One region of the Chryseobacterium sp. SIMBA_038 genome, then DNA from elsewhere that is predicted to be linked to it. Evidence: riboswitches for the same ligand, from Rfam matches in the RefSeq annotation. Region 1 holds a riboswitch; each other region holds the start of a gene.
The links. A riboswitch is a leader RNA that binds a small molecule or an ion and turns the genes downstream of it on or off. The one in region 1 is predicted to bind cobalamin.

Region 1 (4,544 bases):
CAAAAAGAGGAATCTTTACTCCATGAATGTTTCCCCCGCTTGAGACATCTACCAAATCAACTGAATGATTTTTTAATATTTTCGCCAATTCTACACTGCTTTCAATATTCCAGCCATTTTCAGCGTATTCTGTTCCGGAAATTCTTACAAACAGCGCAACATTTTCATTTAATTCTTCATTTACAGCATCTACAATTTCTAATAAAAATCGGATTCTATTTTCAAAACTTCCTCCATATTCATCCGTTCTGATATTGGAAAGCGGAGATAAAAACTGGTGAACCAAATAACCATGTGCACCGTGAATTTCGACCACATCAAAACCTGCTTTTACAGCTCTTCTTGCTGCTTCTTTAAAGTTTTGAACCTGTTCTTTGATCTCTTCTACTGTCAAAACGTGTGGAATTCTTTCTGTCGGATGATAAGGAATCGGGCTTGGCGCAACGGTTTCCCAACCTTCTTCAACAGGAATTTGCAAATTGTTCCAAGTTGAGCCTTTTCTTCCTGCATGTGCAATCTGAATTCCTATTTTGCTGTCTGAATTCTTGTGAACAAACTCAACAATTTTCTGTAGTTTTTCCGCCTGTTCGTCATTCCAGATTCCCATGCAATGGTTGGTGATCCTTCCACGAGGTTCTACGCCGGTTGCTTCTACTATAATTAATCCTGTTCCGCCCTGCGATCTGCTTCCGTAATGTACGTAATGGAAATCATTAGCCATTCCGTTTTCACTAGAATACATACACATCGGGGACATTACCCAACGGTTTTTTACTTCAACATTTCTGAATTTTATAGGAGTGTATAACATGTTTGATGTTTTGAATTTTAATTTAAAATTTTGAAGGACAAAATAATATTGCCCACTTGGTGAAAAAGAGGTAATTTTATCCCCCTTTTTTAGGTCCACAATATATGAAAAAAGACATACAGATAGGTTACGAATATTTTAAAAATAGCAGTGAACTTAGCGATATAGAAAATACTTTGTTCGCAAGAGCAAAACAAGCCAGAGAAAATGCTTACGCTCCTTATTCCAACTTTTTGGTGGGTTGTTCGGTTTTATTGGAGAATGGAGAAATCTTTTCTGGAAATAATCAGGAGAATGCGGCTTTTCCGTCAGGACTTTGTGCTGAGAGAACGACTTTATTCTGGGTAGCAGCCAATTTTCCGAATGAAAAGATTAAAAAGATCTTTATTGTTGGCGGACCAAGAGAATTTCATGAGAAAAATCCGCCCATTCCACCTTGTGGAGCTTGCAGACAAAGCTTAATTGAATATGAAACCAAACAGAATGAAAATATTGATCTTTATTTTTCGAGCATGAATGATGTGGTCGTGAAAGTGAATTCTATTAAGGATTTGTTGCCGTTTTATTTTGATGCTACTTTCTTATAGTTTGTGAGTGCTTTTTTTTAGCGCAAAGATCGCAAAGGTTTTCTTTAAAATCATTGAGAATATTTTTCGTTCGCAAAGGCGTTTCACTCAGCAAAATTTATTGTCATTACGAGGAGCAAAGCGACGAAGCAATCTTTTTTATCACTAATTGTTTTATGAGATTGCTTCACCTTCGGTTCGCAATGACGGGAACAATTGAAAAGGCGACAAATACCCTAGCCCCGATTGCAGAGAAAATCCTTTTTTGAAAAAAAAAGATTGTAACGGAAAGCGGGAAATAGCTCCTAAAAATAAATAAAATTGTTAATGGGTAATTATTTAAGCCTTTTACGATTTTGCATTTCAATTTAATAAATTATCTTTGCAAAAATTTTGGTTTCCAGTGTATTGGAATGAAAAGGGAATTGGGTGAGACCCCCAAACTGTCCCCGCAACTGTAAATCGCAACCGAAATTTCTACGAAAAACCACTGTGCAAACGGGAAGGTGTAGAAAAGCGAAAGTCAGGAGACCTGCCAAAATCATAATAAAAAAATAGATTGCTTTCGGAGGAAAAGTAAAATAGTGATGGATATAAAAAGATCTTTAGTACTGCTTTTTTCGTCTTATGGTTGTTTTCTTTTCGCACAGGAGAAAACCATTGACACCGTTTACGTTTTTGATAACCAAATGAGTAAGGTTAAGCTTTTTCATAACGTTACCACCATTACTCCTCAGGATGCTGAGAAAAACTCAACCAATCTTTCTGAAATTTTACGTTTTCAATCTGCCGTTTATATCAAAGAAAATGGTCGTGGAGCGGTTTCTTCACCATCTTTCAGAGGTACAACAGCTTCGCAGACTGCCTTTGTATGGAACGGAATTAATATTAACTCTAACTTTTTGGGTCAGGGTGATGTTAATAATATTCCTTTTGGGGGATTTGATCAGCTTATTGTAAAATCAGGTGGAGGAAGTGTAAGTTATGGCAGTGGCGCGATCGGTGGAAGCATCCATTTAAATAACAATCTGGATTTTAACAGAGGAGCTCACGCTTCGTTATTTTCTGAGGCGGCATCTTTCGGTACTTTTAATAATTTGCTCAAAGCTTCTTACAGCAATGAGAAATTCAGTTTTAAGGCTTCCGGTCATTATTCTATTAGTGAAAATGATTATGAAGTTGAACAATCAAATAATTATATCAACAGAAACGGAAAATACAATAATACCAATTTCAATTTTTCGGCAGCTTATAAAATAACACCTCATCACCAAATCTCTTGGATCTCTGAGTTTTTTAATGGAAATCAGCATTATCCTGTTTTCTTTGAAAGCCAGACTCCGACGAAATATGAAACTCAAAATGTAAGAAGTTTAATTTCTTGGGATTGGAATAAATCTAAGTTCAGCAATTCATTTAAAGCGGCTTATACAGAAGAAAATTTCCAATATTTTGGCAATATCAACGGGCCAAAAACGAGTGGCGGAACAGGGAAAAATTATATCCTGAAAAATGATTTTAATTATTTTATTGTTCCAAAATTAAATTTCAACTTAATTACAGAATTTCAGGTTAATAAAGGCGAAGGTTATGCATCCGGAATCGATCATATAAGTAGAAATGTAGGTTCTGTAGCGGGATTACTTCGTTATTTTACAACGAAAGATCTTCGTTTTGAAGCCGGAGTTAAAAAAGATTTTGTTGAAGATATCAGTTCGCCACTCCAATTTTCGTTTTCAGGAAAATGGAATGCTGTTGATTGGTATAATGTGGGAATCAGTGCTTCAAGGAATTTCAGATTTCCAACATTTAATGATCTTTACTGGAGTCCGGGCGGAAATAAAGATTTAAAACCTGAAACATCTTATCAGTTTGAATTGAGAAATCAGTTTAACATTGCTGGTGTACAACTTTCAGTTACTCCGTATTATATGAAGATCAAGGATATGATCCAATGGCTGCCTAGTCCGGTAGGATATTATTCAGCTTTTAACACTAATAGAGTTGAATCCTACGGAATTGAATCCAGAATCGATTATGAAAAAAAATTCGGGAAGCATAATTTGAGAACGAATCTAGGCTATTCATACACCAAATCTACCAATCTTGATACTGGTAAACAGTTGATGTACGTTCCTTTCCATAAGTTATTTGGAAATATTGATTATCAATATGACTTTATGAGATTGTATGTTCAGGGAATGTTCAATGGGTTGACTTATGCCGATACCAACGAAAAAAGAGAAGATGCTTTAGAACCTTATTTCGTGATGAATGCAGGTATTTCTGCAACGATTCTTAAAAATTATACAGTAGGTTTTAAAGTGAATAATATTTTTAACCAAGTATATGCAACGACGGCATTTTATCCGATGCCTTTGAGAAATTATAGCGTGAACTTGAATATCAATTTTTAAATAAATAATTAAATATAATGAATATCAGAAAAATTTTAACTCTTGCATTTGCGACAACATTACTTTTCAATGTTTCTTGTACTAATGAAACCACCGAGGAGATTCTGGAGGTTACCTTTGAAAATGGAGTTCTTATCACCAATGAAGGTGGATTTACAACTCCGACAGCAGAGGTTTCTTTTGTGACTAATGATCTTTCTGCATTAGCTAACAAAATTTATTCAGGAAAAAATAATGAAGTTTTAGGAAACGTTTTACAGACTATCGGTTTTGATTCTGATAAAGCTTATCTGGTTTCAAACGTACCTAATAAAATTGATATCGTTAACAGATACACCTTCAAAAAACAGGCTACAGTAACTACTAATCTTCAAAATCCAAGGTATATTGCTTTTTCGGGAAGTCAATATTACGTAACCAACAATAACTTTTTTGATGTAATGAAATTGAATGTCTATAACAAAGACAATTCTTTCGTAAAAAGCATCAGTTTCGCAAGATCTGCAGAAAAAGTAGTTGAAGCCGGCGGAAATATTGTAGTACAAACTGACGGTGTTACCTACGAATCTACTCCTCCTTACAGTGAATTGCCAACAGGATACACAATTACGATTGTAAAACCTTCAACAAACGTTGTTGACAAAACTGTAACGCTACCAAGCAACGGAATCATCAGAGATCTTATCTCTTATAGCGGAGATGCTTACGTTTTAGCCTCTGACAATACGAATTCTTACATCTATAAGATCA
Region 2 (4,544 bases), 130 kb from region 1:
TTTACAATCAAAACCCTTATTTTTGTGATACTATTTGGTTGGAATTTTAATTAAATATATCGTGGTGTGACATTTAGACGAAATCATTTTGAATTAAGAGATGCATCCAATCAATAAATACTATAAAAATTAAAAATGAAGATACAGAAGGAGATCGATTTTATTTTAGCCGTTGATGCTTTAAAAAATGTACAGAGAAGAAATTACAATGCCGATGATTCGAGAAGAGAAAATACCGCTGAACATTCATGGCAGATTATTATTTTAGCTCAAATTCTTTTTCCATATGCGAAAAATAGGGCAGATGTTGATTTGTTAAGAGTAATAAGAATGCTTTCCATTCACGATTTAGTAGAAATTGAAGCCGGAGATACTTTCCTATTTGATGAAGCAGCAATGGTCGGGAAATTTGAAAGGGAAAAAAAATCCGCTCAAAATATTTTCGGAATTTTAGATGAACCTTTACGTACTGAGTTCTTCAATCTTTGGCTTGAATTTGAAGAAGAACAAACTCCTGATGCTATTTTTGCCTGTGCGATCGACAGAATTATGCCTTTCATTTTAAATTCTCACACCTCAGGAAAAAGCTGGACAGAAGCCGGAGTAACTGAAAATCAAGTCAGAAATATGTTGGAAAATGCAATCAGCAGAGCTTCAGATGAAATGGGAGAGGCTTTTCAGTATTTAATGATTAAAAATTTGGAAACTGAGAAAGTTGTGAGATAATTTTATACTAAATATTAAAATAAATCATCAACTTTAACATCATTTTTGTCATTCCCGCAGGGAATCTAATCCACTTTGTGGAGAAACTTAAGACTCTAAATTGAAGATTTTTTTAAGAATAAAAGAGGTTTCGGCGGCCTTTGGCCGCCGAAACCATAAAAAGGATTTATAATATTTGAATTGGTTTCTTAAATTCATCAATCGCCACAAAAGTAAAATCACCCACAATTGCTCTTTCTCTTTCGTAAGAATACATTTGTTCGGTGTAGATTTCTACATTTACTTTCATACTTGTTGTTCCGACGTGAGAAACTTTACCAATTAACTCCACAATCGTTCCTGCAGGAATTGGTCTTTTAAAATCAATCTTGTCGCTGCTTACTGTAACCACTCTTTTTCTGGCAAATCGGGTAGCGGTGATAAATGCCACTTCATCCATCAATTGCATCGCTGTACCTCCAAAAAGGGTGTCGTAATGATTGGTTGTATTAGGGAAAACGGCTTTAAAAATGCTGGTTTCGGATGCTTTAATTCTTTCTTCTGTAGTCATATTTCATTATTAATTAAAGCGAAAAGAAAGGATATTAGAACAAACAGAAAATAACAGGAACATAGAAATTCCTGAAAAAAACTATTGATCAATAAACTTCAGATCGCGAAAGTTTTTGTCTTAAAGAAATAGGCAGGTCTCCTGACTCGTAACATCTTTATCTCCTTCCCATGCCTTGCACAGTGGATTCTTGATAAAGACTTTTTGTTACTTACAGTTGCGCGACAGTTCGTGATTTTCACACGATTCCCTTTTAATCTGCGGTTAAGCAGAACCAGTTTCTAAAAAGCCAGATGCCATCAGCTAGAAGCCAAAAGCAAAATAACTTTTCGTTGCAAAAATAAGGATTATATGAAAGATAAACGAATTATTCCGGATTATTATAGATGATCTGGCTGATAACTTTTCCTTCTTTGATCGTCCAAAGCGTGGTGTAGCGGTTTTCTCCTGAGCCATTGATCATGTAAAGGAAAATATGATCATTATCGATAGAAGTCACTCCAACATTATTGAAGTCCATTGCTGGTTGGAATAAATTTTTAATAGCTTCTCTCACAAAAACAGAACCTCTTCCAGGTTGTTGAATCCTGATAGATTTAATTTCCGTCACACCTTCAGGAAGTTCATTACCGATTCCCCAAGGTCTTACTTTATCAATGGTAAGGATTTTTCCGTTAGCATCTTTTTCCTTTTTACGATAACTCGCGGTGGATGGGTAAACATCAATAATAACTTTACTTCTCTGATTAGCCGGAATTTTCGGATCAGTATTATCTGTGAAAATAAGAGATTTTCCGTTTTTAGATTTTGATGGAGTGTAAGGTGGTAACTGATCGATGTAAGCGATACGGTCTTTATTAACCATACCTTCTTTGTTTAACGAATCGTATCTTACGAAAGGTTTTTCAGTGTCGTCTTTGTCAGGGTATTTGATCCATATCCATTCTGTTTCTCCGGGAGCGGGTTTTACATATACAAAAACATCTCCTCGGCGCATACGGATCTTATCCACAATTTTTCGGTAATTATCCTTAGCAACACGTACCATGGCATAGCCTTCTTCAGCTTTTACAACTCCAAAAGGAACTTTATTTTGCCCTTTCATTAAGCTCAAAGAAAAAACACTGAAAATTGATAAATAAAATACTTTTTTTGCGGAAATCATCATGAAAAATTTTTGACTCTTCAAATATATAAATTAAATGCTTTTTCTGAACATAATTATATATTGTATTAATGATAAAAAGAAAGAGAATGCATATAAACATTCTCTTTTCTATAATATTAATCATTTCTAAGTTTCGCTTTTACGCCATTATTTTTAATAATCGTTCTGAGCGTTACAATTTCTTGTTTTGTAAAATCCTTTTTAGGAATCATATTCATGGTTTGCAAACTGTGATAAATAAGAAACCAATCTTTTAATTCTTTTACTCTGGAAACCGTATTCCAATGAAAATCGTTCTCAAATGTCTCTCCTTCGGTTTTAATTTTATCTTCAACGAAAGTATACGAAATATTTTCCTGAATTTTTTTGTCTGAATAATAAGCTTTTTTAATACTAAAATAACCTCTAAGAGTCATGAAAACCCATAAAACAAGTAACCAAATGGAAGCATTTTGAAAAATATCCCGCTCATCGCCATCCAGAAAACCTTTAAATATAAAAAGTAAAACAGCAATTATTGGAAAGCCAAAAAATCTTATTAAAGAACCTTTTAAATAAAAACTCCAAAAATCCTTGAAAGTAATTTGTGTTTTTACAGTCATACATTAATCATTAAATCCTCTCCAATTCCTCAGCACTAATCGTTGTTTTGAAAGTTCCGTAATTCACAATTACTTTATTTCTGGATATCTTTTCAATCGTCCCGACACTTGTGCTTCCTGTGATACGAACACGTTGACCAATTTTCATCCAAACAGCGCGGTCAGTTTGACGTTTTTCCTCTATTTTTTCGTTAGTTTCCGTAATTTTTTCAATAACGTCTTCTTTTTTCAGCTGTTGCGTAATTTTTCTTTTTACAACCTGAAGTCTTTTCGTTTCATCTTTATCAGCTCCGATTTTCCTGAATTTTTCCTGTTCTAAGATCTTTACAAAATCTTTCACAACATCTTTTCGGGATCTTCCTTTTATGTAGCCGTCGATAAAGGTTTCAATCTTATTTCCAAACTGAAGTTTTCGATGTTCATCCTCGTATAATTTTTGAAAATTGAACAGTTTTTGTTGAAGCTGTTCATTCAGTTTTTGCAAATTATCGCGCTTGTCTTCAACGGATTCTTTTCTTTCGGCAAGATCGGTTTTCAATTTTTCAACCTCGAATTTTTCCTGTTGAAGTTTTACGATGGTTTTATCAAGATTCACAATATCATGTTCCACTTTTTTCTTTGCAGAATGAATGATAAATCTTGGGATTTTATTCTTCTCGGCAACCTCAAAAGTAAATGAACTACCAGCCTGTCCGACCTCCAGTTTATACATCGGTTCCAAGGTTTCTTCATCAAAAAGCATAGCCGCATTTTCGGCATGAGAAAGTTCTTCTACAACCAATTTAATGTTGGTATAGTGTGTTGTAATGATGGCGAAACTCTTCTTGTCATAGAAAAACTCTAAGAAACTTTCTGCCAAAGCACCTCCCAATTCGGGATCTGAACCCGTTCCGAATTCATCAATCAATAAAAGAGTATTGGCATCAGCTTCACGGATAATTCCGCCCATTTTCTTCAATCTTGATGAATAGGTGGAAAGGTGATTTTCAATAGATTGATTATCACCAATATCTGTCATGATCTTATCAAAGAAAAACATTTCAGATCTTGGGTGAACAGGAACTAAAATTCCGCTCTGGATCATCAATTGAAGTAATCCAACCGTTTTCAGCGTGATCGATTTTCCTCCCGCATTCGGTCCGGAAATACAGATGATTCTGTTTTGATCCGTTAAAGATAATGTTTGAGAGAAAATCGTTTTATTCTCCGCTTTATTTCTTAACCAAAGCAATGGATGGAAAGCTTCTCTTAATTTTAACGTTTTATGACGGTTGATTTTTGGTAAAACTCCGTTAATTAATTCTGCAAACTTAGACTTGGCTCTCGTAAGATCAAGATCAAAAATATAAGCCTGATATCTCCAAAGCTGAGGCTGAAATACCGCCAATTCTGCAGTAAGCTGTCTCAGAATCTTATCAATTTCCTTTTTCTCCTCTTCCTGATTTTCGCGAAGTTTAAAGTAATGTTTTACGACACTATCAGGCTGAATATAAGTGAT
Region 3 (4,544 bases), on a different contig from region 1:
GCTTTCACGGAATAATACCATCTCATGTGGCTTTTGCCATATTCAAGAAAATGCATTTACTCATCACGGTCATACTGTAAGTCATGGCGTTGATGATAGAATTGGAATCAGAAACGCTCCACCGATTCAAAACATGGCATTTCTAAAACGATATATGTGGGATGGTGTAATTCATAATTTAAATGAACAGCCAATAATTCCAATAACCAACGAAGATGAAATGGATAGTTCGATGCCTGAAGTGATTTCAAAATTAAGTGCAGATTCGAAATATAAAAAATTATTCAAATCAGCGTATGGCGATGAAAGTATCACGGGAGAAAGAGTGTTGAAAGCGTTGTCACAATTTATGGCGACAATGATCTCGGCAGATTCAAAATATGACAGATTTAAACAGGGAAAAGAAAATTTTACTTCAGACGAAGCACAGGGAATGAATTTATTTCAACAAAAATGTGCTTCATGCCACAGCGGAGCATTATTTACAGATGAAAGTTTCAGAAATACAGGAATGTACTACAATACGCAGTTCAAAGACGCGGGACGATATCGGGTAACGCTTGATCAAAACGACTGGATGAAATTCCGGGTTCCGAGTTTAAGAAATATTGAATATACTGCGCCTTACATGCATGACGGGAGATTTTATACCTTAAATGCAGTACTTAATTTCTATTCAGATAATGTGGAAGATCAACCCAATCTTGATCCTCAATTAAAACAAAACGGACACATCGGAATTGCAATGAACGATCAGGAGAAGCAGTTTATTATTGCCTTTCTAAAAACATTGTCTGATAAAAACTTTATTTCAAATCCAAAATTTGCTGAGTAAACATGAAAAGAATACTATTAATAATAAGCTTGATTTTATGTAATTTATTTCAGGCGAACACAATCGGTGACAGTCTTTATATTCCAACTGATTTTCATGCAATGGTTTTTGATGATTGTGATGCTTGCGGATGTGCTGCAGGAAACGGTTCTTCTGGTTTTGAATCTTTATTGAATCCACAATTTATCGGAATTAAATATTTTGCGCAGCATTATAAAGCAAAAGAAAATCTATTTGTAAAGGATTTAACGCAGGATCAATATTTCAATACCATTCAGCTTTGGGGTAAAATTCCTTTAACTAAAAAACTAAGTGTGTATGCGAGTTTGCCATTTCATTTTCATGAAAAGAAAACAATGCAGGGTGATATTAAGATCAATGGAATTGGAGATTTGAACTTGATGGGAATCTATCAATTGATCAACTCAAAGGATAATATTCATCAATTAAATGGAGGAGTTGGAGTGAAAGTTCCCTTAGGAAAGTTTGACGAGAAAGGAATCACAGGCGTTAATCCGAGTTTTCAGCTAGGAACAGGAAGCTGGGATTATCAGATGGTTTTGAATTATAAATTTCAGAAAAATAAAGTTGCAGTTCTTTTAAATACAGATTATACGATTAAAATAGAGAACAAAAAGCATTATGATTTTGGAAACCAATGGAATTATTCAGCCACCGGATTCTATCAATTTATTTCCAATGAAAAAGTAATTTTTTCAGGAAAAGCAGGAATGCAGGGAGAAGTGTATGACCGAAATAAGCAGTTTCGCGAAGATTTACCCAATACCGCAGGAAGTGCTTTGTATGGGAAATTGGGTTTTGAAGCATCTTATAAAAAGTTTAGTTTGGGAAGTGAAGTAATGCTTCCCGCTTATTCTAATTTAGCAGGAGGAGATATTGAAGCGAAATCCCGATTGAGTGTTTTTATCAACTTTGGAATTTAACATAATTATTTGCATCCCGTTAAAATTTTAACGGGATGTTTTTGTTATTTAACTGAAAATCATTTAATTAATCAAAATATTGTATCTGCCGATAATTTTCTATCTTTGCCGAAATCTGGTGAGCCCTAAAAAGCGCTTAAAAGGGAATTCGGTGTAAATCCGGAACAGACCCGCTGCTGTAAGCTCCACAAAAAAGTTTTTGAAAATTATATCCACTGTTTTTTTAATGGGAAGGATTTCAAAAATGGAGTAAGTCAGAAGACCTGCCAGAAGATTTAACGTTTGACGCTTTCGTGGAATAAAGCTTAGGACAACAATGATTCTGTGCAGTTATTGCTGTGCTTTTCATTGCTGCTTTCTTATATCCATTAGCGTTATTATTTTCAAAGAGCTAATGGTATCAAAATTTACTTCTGGATGTTATAAAGTTATTATCACAATTTTTGTGCTAATGGCTCAATTATACTTTTCTCAAACCAGAAAAGACAGTATAAAAGAGAAATCGATTAAAGCTGTTAACATTTACAAAAAGAATTTTAAAGAGATTCTTCCTGCGCAGACCCTTTCAGGAGAACAATTAGAAAGACTGAACAGCCAGTCGGTTGCAGATGCATTGCGATATTTTTCCGGAGTTCAGATTAAAGATTACGGTGGGATTGGCGGAATGAAAACCATCAACATTCGAAGTTTAGGAAGCCAGCATGTCGGAGTTTTTTATGATGGAATTCAGTTAGGAAATGCCCAAAACGGATTAGTAGATCTTGGCCGTTTTTCACTAGATGACATTGAGGAAATTTCACTGTATAACGGACAGAAAAGCGAAATTTTTCAACCTGCAAAAGACTTTGGATCGTCAGGTTCAATTTATCTTCAGCCTAAAACTCCAAGCTTTAAAGGAAATCAGAAAACAAATTTCGTTGTCAGATTAAAAAACAGTTCTATCGATCTTTTTAATCCGTCATTTCGTTTAGAACAGAAAATTTCGGATAAAGTTTCTGCAAGTTTTAGTTCAGAATTTATGCAGAGTGATGGTGTTTATAAATATAGATATTCGCGGAAATATCCTGACGGAGCAGTTGCTTATGATACGATTTTTAAAAGATTTGATTCTGATATCAAAGCAAAACGTTTTGAGACGAGCGTTAACGGAACTTTAAGTAACGGAAGCTGGAATGTAAGAGGTTACGGCTATTTATCAAACCGAGGAATTCCCGGAGCTATTGTAAACAACCGTTTTGATGCAAGAGGGCAAAGAATGGTTGATGAAAATTATTTCGTTCAGGCTAATTTCAGAAAAAAGATCTTTCCAAAATTTGAAACACAGTTCAAAGCTAAATTTGCATACGATTATACTAAATATGTAGATACGGTTTCTTCAATTAAGATTCAGAATCAATATATCCAGAAGGAGCTATATCTTTCTTCTTCCAATCTGTATTCTATTACCCCGAATTGGGATGTGAGTGCTAGTGTAGACTTTCAGTATAATACGCTGGATGCCGATTTGAGGCAGTTTTCTTATCCTACCCGTTATACTTCGCTTGTGGCTTTTGCAACAACTTATCAATGGAACAGATTCAAATTTTTAGGAAGTGTTTTGGGAACTTTTGTTCATGAAAAAGTAGAGCTTAACACCAAAGCTCCCGACAAAACAGAATGGACGCCGGCCGCATTTTTAAGCTATCAGCCTTTTGATTCTAAAGATTTTACGGTACGAAGTTTCTATAAACGTATTTTCAGGATGCCTACTTTCAATGATTTGTATTACACTTTAATCGGAAGCTCTTCTTTAAGACCCGAATTTACGGAGCAATACGATCTTGGTTTTACCTATCAAAAATTTTACGATAATAATAACTTTTTTAAAGGCTTTTATGTAAAAGTGGACGGATATTTCAATCAGGTGAAGGATAAAATTATTGCTTCTCCTAATGGAAGTATGTTCCGATGGACAATGCAGAATCTTGATTATGTTGAAATTTTGGGTGCAGATGTCAATATTCAGGCAGAATTGCAGGTCGGAAAAGTAAAAATCAAACCATTATTAAGCTACACTTATCAAAGTGCAAGAGATTTTTCCGACAGGGAAGAGTCTTTCTTTGGAGATCAAATCCCTTACACACCTTGGCACAGCGGAACATTTACTTTAATGGCGGATTATAAGGATTGGGCTTTCAATTACAGTTTCATTTATGTAGGAGAGCGTTACGATATCAATCAGAACAATATTGCTGTTAATCATATACAGCCTTGGTATACGCATGATCTATCGATACAGAAAAAATTCAATTGGAAATCTCATCAGTTTAAAGCAAGTTTTGAAGTGAATAATGTTCTGAATCAATACTATGAAGTTGTCTTGAGTTACCCGATGCCGGGAAGATTTTTTAAACTTATTCTAAGTTATACATTATGAAAAAATTAAACTTTTCTCTGCTGTTGTTTGTATTTGTCTTTCTGGTTTCATGCCGTACAGACGAATATATCATCCCTGAAGAGCGGGAAAATCTGGCTCAGCCGGAAAATACTGCGATCAAAGGTTTTTATCTTTTGAACGAAGGAAATATGGGAACCAATAAAGCCACACTAGATTTCTTTGATTATACAACAGGAACTTATCGCAGGAATATTTACGGAGAGATTAATCCTACTGTCATAAAGGAATTGGGGGATGTTGGAAATGATATTCAGATCTATGGCGGTAAAATGTACGCAGTCATCAATGTTTCCAATAAAATTGAAGTGCTGGATGCAAAAACGGCAAA
Region 4 (4,544 bases), on a different contig from region 1:
CATCGTATTAACCGTAGTTGATATTGAAAAAACAATTGAATTCTACACTCATATTCTAGGATTTCAAGTTGTAACTTTCGGAGACAACAGAAAGGCGCTAACTTTTGGAAATCAGAAAATCAATCTTCATCAAAAAGGTCATGAGTTTGAACCCAAAGCCGAATATCCTACCGCTGGTTCTGCAGACCTTTGTTTTATTGCAACAACAGATATTCATGATGTTTTAGAAGAATTGAAACAGAAAAATATTGAAATTATAGAAGGAATTGTTGATAGAACGGGTGCTTTGGGAAAGATAAAATCTATTTATTTTCGCGATCCTGATCAAAATTTAATTGAAATCAGCAATTATTTAAGTTAAATCATTCTAAATACACACATTAAGTAAAAGATGATTAAAAAATGCCTAATTTCGTATGCATAACTTAGTAATAAACACGTAATGCAACTTGATGAAAAAATTTTATCTACTATACTCACTGATTTTGAACAGGAAAAATTCGGTCCCAAAGAACTTCTGATCGAAGAAGGCAAAATCGCCCGAAAATTTTACTACATCGAAAAAGGAGTTACGAGAGGCTGGCTCAATAATGACGGAAAAGAAATTACTTTTCAATTCATGTTTGAAGGCGCTTTTATTTCGTCTTGGGAAAGTCTTTTTTACAGCCTGCCAAGTCTTTATAATATTGAAACAATAGAACCTGTCACTGTTTACAGCGCTTCTCTTGAAGATTTCAGACAGAAAATGGAGCGTAATCCTTACATCAAAGATTTCTATTATAATAACCTTCAGCAAAGACTTTTAAAGTATCAAAAATTATTTATTTCCAGAATAAAAGATACACCGGAAGAACGATACAATCAATTATTTGAGCAGTCTCCAGAGATTATCCGCAGAATTCCGCAACATTATATTGCGTCTTATCTGGGAATTACTTCTGTTTCTTTGAGCAGGATTAGAAGTCGGAGATAATTTAAAATAAAAATTGTTTAAACTTTTCATTTTAACCACAAATCGAAGATTCGACGGAGTCAAAAGTTACAAAAGATTAACACATTAGTATTTTAAGTCAATCGATCGACCGCAAATAAGAACACATTAGTTTTAAAAATCTTTGATTTTTATTCTTTTGAAAACTATTGTCTCCTAATAATGGGTATCAATTAGCTTTTGCCTCTTTTGTGGTTAAAATTTACAATTACTAAATATTCACCCCATAAATATTCTTCACTTCCGCCATCACAAAAGTGCTGTGCGTACTTCCGATGGAATTTACAGAGCCCAATTTATTGAACACAAAATCTTGATAATGCTTCATATCTCGTACCTGAACTTTTAGGAGAAAATCAAAATCTCCGGAAATATTATAACATTCCGCAACTTCATCAATCTGTAGAATATCTTTCACGAATTCATTTCCAACAGAACGGTCATGAATTTTCAGTTTGACCTGACAAAAAACGGTAAAACCACGGTTCAGTTTTTCAGCTTCCAAAACGGCTGCATAATGTTTAATATAACCTTCTTGTTCGAGTCTTTTCACTCGTTCAAAAACAGGCGATGCTGAAAGATTAACTTCTTTCGCTAACTCTTTTACGGTCAATTTTGCATTCTTTTGTAGGATTCTTAACAGTTGAAGATCCTTTTCGTCGAGTCTTTCCACAGAATAATATTCTTTTTTTGATTTTATTTTTCAAATTTAAAGAATAAATATCTTTTCAAATTGATTTAAACGAAATATTATACTTAATATTTAGTACTAAGCCAATCAATTCACTTTAATCAATATCTTTGAACTCTATTTTGTTCTTTAACATACTTCATCAAACGGAAAAGGTTTTACTTAAGGTAAATTAATAGGGAATCGTGTGAAAATCACGAACTGTCGCGCAACTGTAAGTAACACAAAAAAGTTTTTGTCCAAGTAGATCCACTGTGAAAACGGGAAGGATGACAAAAACTGTTACAAGTCAGGAGACCTGCCTGTTCCGAATTGACAATGCTTTCGCGGTTTGAAGCTTTTGGGTCATACAGATGATACTTTTGAACGTATTTTGGTTTAAAATTTTAAATTGAATTTTAACTTGATTGAATTTTTAAACGCAAAGATTTTTTATGATAGCTTCTTATTTTTAGGGAGCAAAGAATTGCGACTTTGTCGCTGATGAAGCTTATGTTTTATACACCAGCTTCTTAAAATCAATTTATTGATTCTTCTTTGCCCGCTTAAATAATATAGAAAATTGAATTAAAACTTTGCGTCAAAAAAAATAAAAAATGTTAAGCCAATTCTTTTATTTAAAGAAAAAATTACGTCCTCACTGTATCTACTCTATTCCATAAATTCTTTTCCTCGATAGCATTTCGAAGTGTCTGAAGAACTTTTAAAATCAAATTTAATTTAAAAGTTTAAAAGAAATGCAAACACACTTACTAGGCTATCCGCGTATTGGTAGCAACAGAGAACTTAAAAAAGCTTGTGAAAACTATTGGTCAGGCAAGATCCCTTTAGACGAATTGTTGGAAGTTGGAAAAACCACCACTCACCAAAATTGGAAATTACAGCAGGAAGCAGGAATTGATCTTATTCCATGTAATGATTTTTCATATTACGATCAGGTTTTGGATATGACGTTAACGGTTGGAGCAATTCCGGAACGTTATCAGGAAATTGCTCTCAAAAAATCTGAACTTGACCTTTATTTTGCAATGGCAAGAGGTTTCCAGAAAGATGGATTGGATATCACCGCCATGGAAATGACCAAATGGTTTGATACCAATTATCATTACATCGTTCCTGAATTTCAGAAAAATCAGGAGTTTAAATTATTTTCCAACAAAATTATTAAAGAATTCATCAGCGCAAAACAGGCGGGAATCAATGCAAAGCCTGTTATTATCGGTTTATTGACGTATTTATTGTTAGGAAAGGAAAAAGAAGAAGGTTTTGACAAATTAGATTTAGCACAAAACTTACTTCCCGTTTATATTCAGATTTTAAAAGAACTTGAAAATCATGGTGCAGAATATATTCAGTTTGATGAGCCATTTTTAGCTTTAGATTTAAATGAAAAAGCGAAAGAAACATATCAGTTTATTTATGCTGAAATCAGAAAACAATTTCCTAACCTGAAATTCATTGTAGCTACTTATTTTGATGGATTAAAAGATAATATTGCTTTGGCAAATTCCCTTCCTATCGATATTTTGCATATTGATCTGGTTCGTTGTCCTGAACAATTGGATGAAGTTTTAAATAATATCCCAACAACTTTAAGCCTTTCTTTAGGAATTGTTGACGGAAGAAATATCTGGAAAAACGACTTCCAAAACTCATTAAACATCATTAAAACTGCCATTCAAAAAATTGGTTCGGAAAGAGTTTTTATTGCACCGTCTTGTTCATTGCTACACTCTCCTTTTGACCTTGATTCTGAGAAAAATGAAGATATTTTATCACCTGAAATCAAGCAATGGCTGGCTTTTGCGAAACAGAAAGTTTATGAAATTGTTAATTTAAAAAAATTAGCTTCAGAAAATCCGGATTACAATGTTTTACAAGCTTTAGCTGAAAATAAAAAGGCGATTGAAAACCGTAAAACGTCAACCTTAATTCACAATCAGGATGTGAAAAACCGTGTTGATGTGACGACTGAAGAAGATGCGCAGAGGAATTCTCCGTTCAATATCAGGAAAGAAACACAGCAGGAAGTTTTGCAACTTCCTTTGTTCCCAACGACAACAATTGGCTCGTTTCCACAGACAAAAGAAGTGAGAACTTGGAGAGCAAAATTCAAAAAAGGAGAACTGAATGTCGAACAATACGACAATTTATTAAAACAGGAAACCGAGAGAACCATCCGTTGGCAGGAAGAAATCGGGATCGATGTCTTGGTTCATGGAGAGTTTGAGCGAAACGATATGGTGGAATATTTCGGGGAACAATTGGCAGGATTTGCGTTTACTCAAAACGGCTGGGTTCAGAGTTATGGAAGTCGATGCGTAAAACCGCCAGTAATTTTTGGAGACGTTCACAGACCGAATCCAATGACGGTTTATTGGTCTGAATATGCTCAATCTTTAACTCAAAAATGGGTAAAAGGAATGTTGACGGGACCTGTAACGATTCTTCAATGGTCTTTTGTTCGTGACGATCAACCTCGTTCATTGACTTGCAAACAGATTGCTTTGGCGATTCGTGATGAAGTGAATGATTTGGAAAAAGCGGGAATCAGAATTATCCAGATTGATGAACCGGCAATTCGTGAAGGTCTTCCGTTGAGAAAATCTGACTGGCAAAATTATCTAAAATGGGCCGTCGAAGCCTTTAGAATTTCGGCAAGCGGTGTGGAAGATGCGACACAAATTCATACGCATATGTGTTATTCTGAATTTAATGACATCATCCAAAATATCGCCGATATGGATGCCGATGTCATCACAATTGAATGCTCCAGAAGTCAGATGGAATTGTTGAATGCTTTTGCAGATTTCAAATATCCGAACGAGATTGGTCCGGGAGTTTATGATATTCACTCGCCGA

Region 2: linked by a shared signal. The riboswitch ahead of SB689_RS12740 (acyl-CoA thioesterase) and the one ahead of SB689_RS12145 (TonB-dependent receptor plug domain-containing protein) in region 1 are both predicted to bind cobalamin.
Region 3: linked by a shared signal. The riboswitch ahead of SB689_RS06755 (TonB-dependent receptor) and the one ahead of SB689_RS12145 (TonB-dependent receptor plug domain-containing protein) in region 1 are both predicted to bind cobalamin.
Region 4: linked by a shared signal. The riboswitch ahead of metE (5-methyltetrahydropteroyltriglutamate--homocysteine S-methyltransferase) and the one ahead of SB689_RS12145 (TonB-dependent receptor plug domain-containing protein) in region 1 are both predicted to bind cobalamin.

Annotation. Positions count from the first base shown of each region.
Region 1 covers NZ_JAWRXH010000003.1:259,602-264,145, reverse strand. The annotation lists gene namA (NADPH dehydrogenase NamA) at 1-811, opposite strand, end outside; gene SB689_RS12150 (cytidine deaminase) at 916-1,398, shown strand; cobalamin riboswitch at 1,755-1,932, shown strand; gene SB689_RS12145 (TonB-dependent receptor plug domain-containing protein) at 1,965-3,794, shown strand; gene SB689_RS12140 (DUF5074 domain-containing protein) at 3,812-4,544, shown strand, end outside.
Region 2 covers NZ_JAWRXH010000003.1:388,729-393,272, forward strand. The annotation lists gene SB689_RS12735 (HD domain-containing protein) at 136-726, shown strand; gene SB689_RS12740 (acyl-CoA thioesterase) at 893-1,276, opposite strand; cobalamin riboswitch at 1,390-1,570, opposite strand; gene SB689_RS12745 (hypothetical protein) at 1,644-2,444, opposite strand; gene SB689_RS12750 (YcxB family protein) at 2,561-3,046, opposite strand; gene SB689_RS12755 (endonuclease MutS2) at 3,057-4,544, opposite strand, start outside.
Region 3 covers NZ_JAWRXH010000002.1:115,139-119,682, reverse strand. The annotation lists gene SB689_RS06765 (cytochrome-c peroxidase) at 1-835, shown strand, start outside; gene SB689_RS06760 (transporter) at 838-1,779, shown strand; cobalamin riboswitch at 1,879-2,065, shown strand; gene SB689_RS06755 (TonB-dependent receptor) at 2,231-4,195, shown strand; gene SB689_RS06750 (YncE family protein) at 4,192-4,544, shown strand, end outside.
Region 4 covers NZ_JAWRXH010000001.1:770,615-775,158, forward strand. The annotation lists gene SB689_RS03575 (VOC family protein) at 1-361, shown strand, start outside; gene SB689_RS03580 (Crp/Fnr family transcriptional regulator) at 443-973, shown strand; gene SB689_RS03585 (Lrp/AsnC family transcriptional regulator) at 1,203-1,664, opposite strand; cobalamin riboswitch at 1,819-2,003, shown strand; gene metE (5-methyltetrahydropteroyltriglutamate--homocysteine S-methyltransferase) at 2,420-4,544, shown strand, end outside.